DNA from 3 places in the Pantoea sp. X-Soil-TKNS-1280 genome. Region 2 is predicted to be linked to each of the others. Evidence: predicted binding sites of a transcription regulator. Region 2 holds the regulator's gene; each other region holds the start of a gene.
The links. The regulator CRP, encoded in region 2, controls carbon source genes, mostly activating them, when cyclic AMP is high. The targets are predictions, from matches to a motif close to ATGTGANNNNNNTCACAT.
Positions count from the first base shown of each region.

Region 1: AC6I8X_RS01850 (YjcB family protein) is a predicted target of CRP. The motif match lies at 1,851-1,868, and genes of this name have one in related genera.
Region 3: AC6I8X_RS03815 (glycoside-pentoside-hexuronide (GPH):cation symporter) is a predicted target of CRP. The motif match lies at 1,743-1,760, and genes of this name have one in related genera.

Region 1 is NZ_AP035962.1:405,593-408,873, forward strand. It holds gene AC6I8X_RS01840 (oligosaccharide flippase family protein) at 1-445, shown strand, start outside; gene AC6I8X_RS01845 (ATP-grasp fold amidoligase family protein) at 454-1,404, shown strand; gene AC6I8X_RS01850 (YjcB family protein) at 1,459-1,740, opposite strand; gene soxS (superoxide response transcriptional regulator SoxS) at 2,048-2,476, opposite strand; gene soxR (redox-sensitive transcriptional activator SoxR) at 2,560-3,036, shown strand; gene AC6I8X_RS01865 (glutathione S-transferase family protein) at 3,087-3,281, shown strand, end outside.
Region 2 is NZ_AP035962.1:3,963,108-3,966,388, forward strand. It holds gene AC6I8X_RS18520 (phosphoribulokinase) at 1-72, shown strand, start outside; gene AC6I8X_RS18525 (OsmC family protein) at 197-601, opposite strand; gene crp (cAMP-activated global transcriptional regulator CRP) at 903-1,535, shown strand; gene AC6I8X_RS18535 (YccS/YhfK family putative transporter) at 1,594-3,281, shown strand, end outside.
Region 3 is NZ_AP035962.1:844,983-848,263, reverse strand. It holds gene aroP (aromatic amino acid transporter AroP) at 339-1,694, shown strand; gene AC6I8X_RS03815 (glycoside-pentoside-hexuronide (GPH):cation symporter) at 1,867-3,279, shown strand; gene AC6I8X_RS03810 (glycoside hydrolase family 43 protein) at 3,276-3,281, shown strand, end outside.

The DNA of each region.
Region 1 (3,281 bases), 750 kb from region 2:
ATTCAGAGAGCGCGGCGAAGCGGCAATTAAGCTTACGGCGCGTCTGAATGGGTATGTGTTGGGTGTCTCACTGATTCTGTTATTCATCATCGCCTTATATGGTGAAAAAATAATCATTGCTTTATATGGTCACGATTACACGCAGTCAGGAAGTCTCATTACGTTGCTGTCGATAGCCTCCAGTTTCTCGGCGATGGGGACCGTCGCGTACCGCTATATCGTTAAAGAGGGTGGATTTAATTATCTGCTCAGGAAAATTCTCTGCCTGGTCGCCATCGGCCTTCCGATGTCGTGGTGGCTGATCCAGGGGTACGGCATTATGGGCGCTGCCTGGAGCGTTTTCCTGACGGAACTTCTGTCCCTCACCGTAATGAATTACTTCTTCAGAAACGGCGTCATTTACAAGATTCAGGTTTCCTCACTCAACTACAAAACCTACAAATGAGGTCAGATATGCTTAAGTTGAAAGATGAACTGAGAAAAAGTGTGCGGTATTTCATCAGGAAAATGCCCTGGGCTTATCAGGATCGGATTTTTTACTTTCGTAAATTCAGGCGATTACCCAATCTGCGCGAACCGAAAGTATTTAACGAGAAGATCCTGTACCGTAAGTTTGTTTATGGCGATTACCAGAATTATGGGCGCCTGTCGGATAAATATTCGGTACGTGACTACGTTGCCGAGAAGGTCGGCAGTGAATATTTGATTCCATTGCTGTATGAAACCAGCGATCCGCATTCCCTACATACGCTGCCGAGCTGGAAGAACACGGTGATCAAGCCGAATCACGGCTCCAATATGGTGGAAATCCTGCTGGAAGAACCGGATGCGCTGAAAAAGCAGCAGATCATCAGCAACTGCCAGCGCTGGCTGAAAAAAGACTATGCCGATGAGGCGCGTGAGATTCATTACCGTTACATCAAGCCGCGCATTCTGGTGGAGAAATACATTGGTGATGGCAAAACCGCGCCGGTTGATTATAAGTTCCATATGTTTAATAAACGCGATGGCAACTTCGAGTTTGTGTTGCAGGTGATTTATAATCGATGCAATCCACTGATATCAATGAATTTTTATGTGAATAACTTGAATGAGGCCTATCATAAAATCCGTGATACCGGATTGGATATCTCGTCGCAGTTGGCAGCACTGCAACATGCCTTAGCGTTAAGTAAGAAACTGGCGAGTGACTTCGATTATGTTCGTGTTGACTGGTATATCCACGAACAGCAGGTTTACTTTGGCGAGCTGACTTTTACGCCTGGCGCTGGGATGGTTACCGGACTGGATCGTGGGCTTAATCAGATGATGGGTGATATGTGGATTCAGGACCGTCTCGGTGCGAAGACGCCGGGCGGTGCGGTGGGGGATGTCAATATCCCGGCCGTGTTGAAGAAAATTTGAAATCACACAGCAAAATAAAAAACCCCGCGATGCGGGGTTTTTTATTGGTGGAAATCAGGGCATTGGCCAATCGGCAGGGGTCTGACTCATCACCTCGACGAAGGCGTTTTTGGTGATTTCCATAAAGTTATGCAGATTTTCCATGCTCAGGGTGATTCCCAGCAGGCCGGTGACAAACCAGCAGGACATGCCCAGGCCGATTCCGCCGCACATCAGCGCCATCACATGGTGGCTGTTCTGACGAAAACGAATTTTCAGGGTGCTGGCGAAAAACATCATTATTGCGCTCAGCAATTCCCAGCGCATAACGATAAGACTGGTGGTTAAAGTAGCCATCTGCAACGAACCTCTATGAATCAGTAACATCCCTGACATTCATCGGACATCACTGGCGGCAAAGAAGGAAGGTCAGGGAGGCCCTTCAGGCCGTCGTATTACGCATTATTTTGTGACTTGGGTCACATTATATCACTCGATTTGAAATTTTGAACAAAATTTATACCTGGTATGGTAGAAAAAATTTTATCGAAGTTAGATGCGGCATTTATGCGGAATGTGCAAATAATTGCACGGGTGGGTAGCGGCGCGATTTATCGCGCGCCTGACAGGCAGGGTGCGCCCGCAGGGGGGCGCGCAGACAGGATTAGCGGATCGGGCAGCACTCGCCGGTGGTTCGCTGGGTAAAGCTGGCCAGGTTTTCGTTGCAATCAAAGCTCACCAGGCGTGGACGCTGGATCATCGCCTGACGACGCATGGTGTGGCGATAGGCAGTCGGTGTTTGCGAGAACTGACGACGAAACACGCGGGAAAAAGTTTGTTGCGAGTCATAGCCGTACTGCATCGCGATATCAAATACCGGGCGTTGCGTCTGGCGCAGCGCTTCTGCTGCCAGCGTTAAACGCCGTTCGCGGATATAGCCGCCCAATGTTTGTTTCGTCACGGTACGGAACATACGTTGCAGGTGCCATTTGGAATAACCTGATTTGGCCGCTACTTCATCAATTGACAGGGTTTTATCCAGATTCTGATCGATCCAGTGCGTCAGTGAATGAATGATTTCCTCTTGCATCATAACCACATCCTTCTGAGTAGAGATTCGAAGTTTCAATGGGGAGCGAGTATAATTCCTCAAGTTAACTTGAGGTAAAGAGCCAAATGAAAAAAGAACGCAACTACCCGAAGCCGGTGTTGACGCCGGGCGAAGTCGCGAAACGCAGCGGCGTGGCCGTCTCGGCGCTGCACTTTTATGAGACCAAAGGATTGATCTCCAGCACGCGCAATAACGGCAATCAGCGGCGTTACAGCCGCGATGTGCTGCGTCGCGTAGCGATCATTAAAATCGCGCAACGTATCGGCATTCCTCTCGCCACGGTAAGCGATAGCCTGATGCATGTACCCGCCAACAAACGTATGTCTACCCAGGAATGGGATGCGCTGACCCAGCACTGGCGCGAGGAGCTGGATAAACGCATCGAAACACTTACGCGGCTGCGTAACGATCTCGACGGGTGTATTGGTTGCGGTTGTCTGTCGATGCGCGATTGTCCGTTGCGCAACCCCGGTGACCGTTTGGCAGAGCAGGGGTCGGGCGCTGTGTTACTCGATCCGCAACAGGACGAGCAGAAACGCTGAGACGCCATCATCTATACTTGCCGGGTCAATCCATTGGTCAGGAAGCCATGATGATCACCGTTCACCATCTTGAAAATTCCCGTTCACATCGGGTGCTGTGGCTGCTGGAAGAGTTATCGGTGCCTTATCAAATCAAGCGCTACCAACGTGAAGGCACCTTGCTGGCACCGGAGTCGCTGAAAAAAGTCCATCCGCTGGGCAAATCCCCGGTGATCACCGATGGCAATCGGGTAGTGGCGGAGTCC
Region 2 (3,281 bases):
ATGGGGCTGGCGATGGAGTTGATTATGACACCGCTGGTGCAGCGGCTGATTGAAGGTAAACGGATTGAATAATGTAGCGGCGCGATTTATCGCGCAATTCCAGTGCGCGATATCGGAATAATCCGCGCGATAAATCGCCTGACCGTGCATGCTGCACGAAAAAATCCGCGCGATAAATCGCGCCGCTACGTTCGTGCTATAGCTCAATCACCTCATAGCTGTGGGTAATTTCTACCCCTTTGCCCAGCATGATCGCCACCGAACAATATTTCTCTGCCGACAAATCCACCGCACGCGCCACCGCTTTATCGCCCAGCGCTTTGCCGCTGACAATAAAATGCAGATTGATGTGTGTAAAAATCCGTGGCGCTTCTTCACGACGTTCAGAGGTGAGTTTCACCTCGCAATCGGTCACTTCATTGCGCCCTTTTTGCAGGATAGACACCACGTCAATCGCGCTGCACCCCCCCGCCGCCATCAGCACCATCTCCATCGGGCTCGGCGCTTTATCACCCGAGTTCCCATCCATTAATACCTGATGACCCGATGAGGATTCTCCGAGAAAGGTAAGCCCTTCCACCCATTTGACCCGTGCCTGCATTATTCTTTCTCCTGAATCGGCTGATTTGCCGCCAGAGTACGCTTTCACCTGAGAAACAGCAATCCAGACTAATCGCCCTTTTGCTGAAGCGAGACAACAGAAGACAGCTAGCAAAAGCTGTGCTACAAACAGAGCTGAAAATATTTTCGTCGTAATAGACGAAGGCGGGAAGAATCAGAAGCCTGGCTTAAGAGTCCACCCGAATAATTTCCTTTACTGGAAGCGCTCTACGATTTCACCGCCTGACAGGGAAAATTGCCCCCTGTGTTTTGGGCACGATTACAACAGAGGATAATAGCGAATGGTTCTCGGCAAACCGCAAACAGACCCTACACTCGAATGGTTCCTGTCCCATTGCCATATTCACAAATATCCATCCAAAAGCACCCTGATTCACCAGGGTGAAAAAGCGGAAACGCTCTACTACATCGTGAAAGGTGCCGTTGCGGTACTGATTAAAGATGAAGAAGGCAAAGAGATGATTCTCTCCTACCTCAATCAGGGGGATTTCATCGGCGAGCTTGGCCTGTTTGAAGAAGGTCAGGAACGCAGTGCCTGGGTACGAGCAAAAACTGCCTGCGAAGTGGCTGAAATTTCCTACAAAAAATTCCGTCAGCTGATTCAGGTAAACCCGGATATTTTAATGCGTCTTTCGGCGCAGATGGCACGTCGCCTGCAGGTGACATCAGAAAAAGTCGGCAACCTTGCCTTCCTTGATGTGACCGGTCGCATTGCGCAGACGCTGCTCAATCTGGCCAAACAGCCTGATGCCATGACCCACCCGGACGGGATGCAGATCAAAATCACCCGTCAGGAAATTGGTCAGATCGTTGGCTGCTCACGCGAGACAGTTGGCCGTATTCTGAAAATGCTGGAAGATCAAAACCTGATCTCCGCACATGGTAAAACCATCGTCGTTTACGGCACCCGCTAATTCCTTCTCACCCACGGCGTGATGGTCACATCGCGCCGTTTTTGTCTGCGATGAGCTGATGTGGCGTCGAATCATCTATCATCCCGAAGTTAATTACGCCCTGCGGCAAACGCTGGTGCTTTGCCTGCCCGTGGCTCTCGGCTGGCTGTTTGGTGACCTGCAAAAAGGGCTGCTGTTCTCGCTGGTTCCCGCCTGCTGCAATATCGCAGGCCTGGATACGCCCCATAAACGTTTCTTTAAACGCCTGATTGTTGGCGGTTCCCTGTTTGCTACCGGCAGTTTTCTGATTCAATGGCTGACGGATTACCACGTTCCTCTGCCATTGATTATGCTGGCTCTGCCGCTACTGGTGGGCGTCACTGGCGAAATCAGCCCGCTACATGGCCGTTTGCTGCCCGGCACCCTTATCGCCGCCATCTTCACGCTAAGCCTGGCGGGGCGGATGCCCATTTGGGTGCCACCGCTGCTGTATATCGGCGGGACGCTATGGTACGGGCTGTTTAACTGGCTTTGGTTCTGGCTGTGGAAAGAACAGCCGATGCGCGAAACTCTCAGCCTGCTGTATCGCGAACTGGCAGATTATTGCGATGCCAAATACACCCTGCTAACGCAGCTGACCGACCCGGAAAAAGCCCTGCCTCCGCTGCTGGCACGGCAGCAAAAAGCGGTCGATCTGATCACCACCTGTTATCAGCAGATGCATATGTTGTCTGCCAGCCGAAACAACAGCCATAAACGTCTGACGCGTGCCTTCCAGGTGGCACTCGATCTCCAGGAACACATCTCGGTCAGCCTGCATCAGCCTGAAGAAGTGCAAAAACTGGTGGAGCAGAGCCATGCTGAAGCGGTGATCCGCTGGAATGCGAAGACCATATCGGCGCGGCTGCGACTGTTGGCCGATGCTATCCTCTATCACCAGTTGCCGGAGCGCTTTCATATGGAGAAGCAGCTCGGGGCGCTGGAAAAGATTGCGCGCCAGCACCCGGATAATCCGGTCGGAAATTTTTGCCTGTACCACTTCAGCCGGATTGCCCGCGTCCTGCGCACGCAGAAACCTCTTTATACCCGTGACCTGATGGCCGACCGCCAGCGACGTTTGCCGTTTTTTCCGGCACTGCGCAGTTACCTGTCGCTAAAGTCCCCGGCGTTACGCACCGCAGCGCGTTTTGCCGTAATGCTGATGTTTGGCAGCGCGCTGGCGTTGTTCTTTAACATCCCCAAACCCTACTGGATTCTGATGACCACCATGTTCGTCAGCCAGAACGGCTACAGCGCCACTCGCGTACGTATCCAGCACCGTGCCCTCGGCACCTTCGCCGGGTTATTGATCGCGGCTGCCTCGCTGCGCTTTGCCGTGCCGGAATCCATCACCCTGCTGTTTATGCTGGCGATCACCCTCGCCAGCTATCTGGTGACGCGTAAATATTATGGCTGGTCAATGATTGGCTTTACGGTAACGGCGGTGTACTCGCTTCAGCTGCTGTCGCTCAACGGTGCGCAGTTCCTGCTGCCGCGCATGATGGATACGCTGATGGGATGCCTGATTGCCTTTGGCGGCATGATTTGGCTGTGGCCACAGTGGCAGAGCGGCTTGCTCCGTAAGAACGCACATGACGCGCTGGAGGCTGACCAGGAAGCGTTGCAGCTGCTGCTCGGGCCGGAGCAGTCGCCGGAGAAGCTGGCGTACCAGCGCATTAAGGTTAACCAGGCACACAACGCCATGTTTAACTCGCTCAATCAGGCGAT
Region 3 (3,281 bases), 1.2 Mb from region 2:
TAGAGCCTCAGGGAGAATTGTTAACAGAATTCTCTTTTACCAAACCTTACACAGATTTAGCGCTGCTCGTTCCCCGCAACCATAAGGGAAAGCTATTCGTGTTTATTACCAATTCATGTCAGAAATAGCGCGGCAGGCCAGCAGTGGATGCTGCTGCTTTTTCAGTCATCCCTCAGCACAAAAAGCAAAAGCAGGTGCAAATCGGCGCGCTTATCACTATTCTGGTCGCCAGGGTAGCTTACGTATGCACACAGCACGCCAGGTACCGTAAATAAATGAGTACGTTATGTAAAAACAGCCTTACATTAGGCATAAAATAACAACATCACGAGGTTCGTATGGAACAACAACATGGCGACACGCTGCACCGCGGCTTGAAAAATCGCCATATTCAGCTCATTGCGCTGGGCGGCGCAGTGGGTACCGGTCTGTTTCTGGGCAGCGCATCGGTGATCAAATCCGCCGGTCCGGCGGTGATTCTCGGTTATGCCATTGCAGGATTTATTGCCTTTCTGATTATGCGCCAATTAGGCGAAATGGTAGTGGAAGAGCCTGTTGCCGGTAGCTTCAGCCATTTTGCTTACAAATACTGGGGCAATTTCGCCGGTTTTGCCTCAGGCTGGAACTACTGGGTGCTGTATGTGCTGGTTGCCATGGCCGAGTTGACCGCTGTCGGTAAATATGTCCAGTTCTGGTGGCCGGACTTCCCCACCTGGGCTACTGCCGCCATCTTCTTTGTGCTGATCAACGCTATCAATCTGACCAACGTGAAAGTGTTTGGTGAGATGGAGTTCTGGTTTGCCATTATCAAAGTGGTCGCGGTCATCGGTATGATCCTGTTTGGCGGCTGGCTGCTGTTCAGCGGCAACGGTGGCCCGCAGGCAACCGTCAGCAACCTGTGGAACCAGGGCGGCTTCCTGCCAAATGGTTTTGGCGGGCTGGTGATGATGATGGCGATCATCATGTTCTCGTTCGGTGGCCTGGAGCTGGTGGGTATCACCGCCGCAGAAGCCGATAACCCGGAGCAGAGCATTCCTAAAGCCACCAACCAAGTCCTGTGGCGTATTCTGATTTTCTACATCGGCTCACTGGCGGTGCTGCTGTCACTGCTGCCGTGGACCCGCGTCACCGCAGACACCAGCCCGTTCGTGCTGATCTTCCATGAGCTGGGAGATTCGCTGGTCGCTAATGCGCTTAACGTGGTGATCCTGACCGCGGCACTTTCGGTGTACAACAGCTGCGTCTACTGTAACAGCCGTATGTTGTTCGGCCTGGCACAACAGGGCAATGCGCCGAAAGCGCTGCTGAACGTCGACAAACGCGGTGTACCGGTGGCAACCATTCTGGTCTCTGCTGTCGCCACAGCGCTCTGTGTACTGATCAACTATCTGATGCCGGGCGAAGCTTTCGGCCTGCTGATGTCTTTAGTGGTCTCCGCGCTGGTGATTAACTGGGCGATGATCAGCCTGGCACACCTGAAATTCCGTAAGAAGAAAAACCAGCAGGGTGTCACCACACGTTTCCCCGCTATCCTTTACCCACTGGGTAACTGGATCTGCCTGCTGTTCCTCGCGGCAATCCTGGTGATCATGCTGATGACGCCTGGCATGGCGATTTCAGTCTGGCTGATTCCGGTCTGGCTGGTGGTGCTGGCTGTCGGTTACGCGATCAAAAACAAAGCCCAGCAAGCATAAAGTTGCTCCTTCTGCCCGGCGTCAATGTCCGGGCAGATATTCCTCTTCTTTAGATCTTCCTCACACTTTTCCCTGCCCAGGTGTTTTGTCCATCATCGTGACCAATTGGTCCCCGCCAGATTGCTGATTTTCCGCTAATAATTTTTGCACCTGTTATAGCTGGAGATGAACAATGAAAGGAGCAGCACTCTCGTTCCGGGAAAAACTGGGATACGGCATGGGCGATGCCGGATGCAACATGATCGGCGGTGCCATCATGTTATTCCTCAACTATTTCTATACCGATGTTTTTGGCCTGGCACCGGCACTGGTCGGCACCTTATTGCTTTCGGTGCGGGTGCTGGATGCGGTGACGGATCCGATTATGGGTGCCATTGCCGACCGTACGCAGAGCCGCTGGGGACGTTTTCGCCCGTGGTTGCTTTGGGTATCCGTTCCCTATGTCCTGTTCAGCGTTCTGATGTTCACCACGCCAGACTGGAGCTATGACAACAAGGTGATCTGGGCATTTATTACCTACTTCCTGATGTCACTGACCTACACCGCCATCAACATCCCTTACTGCTCGCTGGGTGGGGTTATCACCAATGATCCTGGCGAACGCGTCTCCTGCCAGTCGTATCGTTTTGTCATGGTGGGTGTCGCCACGCTGATCCTGTCGCTGTCGCTGCTGCCGATGGCAGAGTGGTTTGGTGGCGATAACAAAGCACGCGGCTATCAAATGGCAATGAGCGTACTGGCACTGATCGGACTGGCGATGTTTCTGTTCTGCTTTGCCACGGTGCGTGAGCGTATTCGTCCGGCCGTACCCAGCAATGACGATCTGAAAAATGACCTGCGCGACGTATGGAAAAATGACCAGTGGGTACGCATTCTGCTGCTGACTTTCTGTAACGTTTGCCCTGGCTTTATCCGCATGGCCGCCACCATGTATTACGTGACCTGGGTGATGGGTCAGTCGACCCATTTTGCCACGTTGTTTATCAGCCTCGGTGTGATCGGCATGATGCTGGGCAGTACGCTGGCTAAAATCCTCACCGACCGCTGGTGCAAATTAAAAGTCTTCTTCTGGACCAATATCGCGCTGGCGCTATTCTCCAGCGGTTTTTACTGGATCGATCCGCATGCCACCCTGGCAGTGGTTATTGCTTATTTCCTGCTGAATATCCTGCATCAGATCCCCTCCCCGCTGCACTGGTCGCTGATGGCGGATGTCGATGATTACGGCGAATGGAAAACCGGTAAACGCATCACCGGCATGAGCTTTTCCGGCAATCTGTTTTTCCTCAAAGTCGGGCTGGCGGTAGCTGGCGCGATGGTGGGCTTTTTACTCTCCATTTATGGCTATGATGCCGGGGCGAAACAGCAAGCCCCCAGCGCGCTGAATGGCATCATGCTGCTGTTTACCGTGATACCTGGCGTTGGCTACCTGATTACCGCCGGGGTCGTACGTCTGCTGAAAGTCGATCGCAAACTGATGCGTACCATTCAGGACGATCTCGCCCTGCGTCGCGCAAATTTCCGTGACCTGCAAGCCCCACACCCGGCCGCTTCCGCCGCTATCGAACCCGGAGAAATTAAATGAGC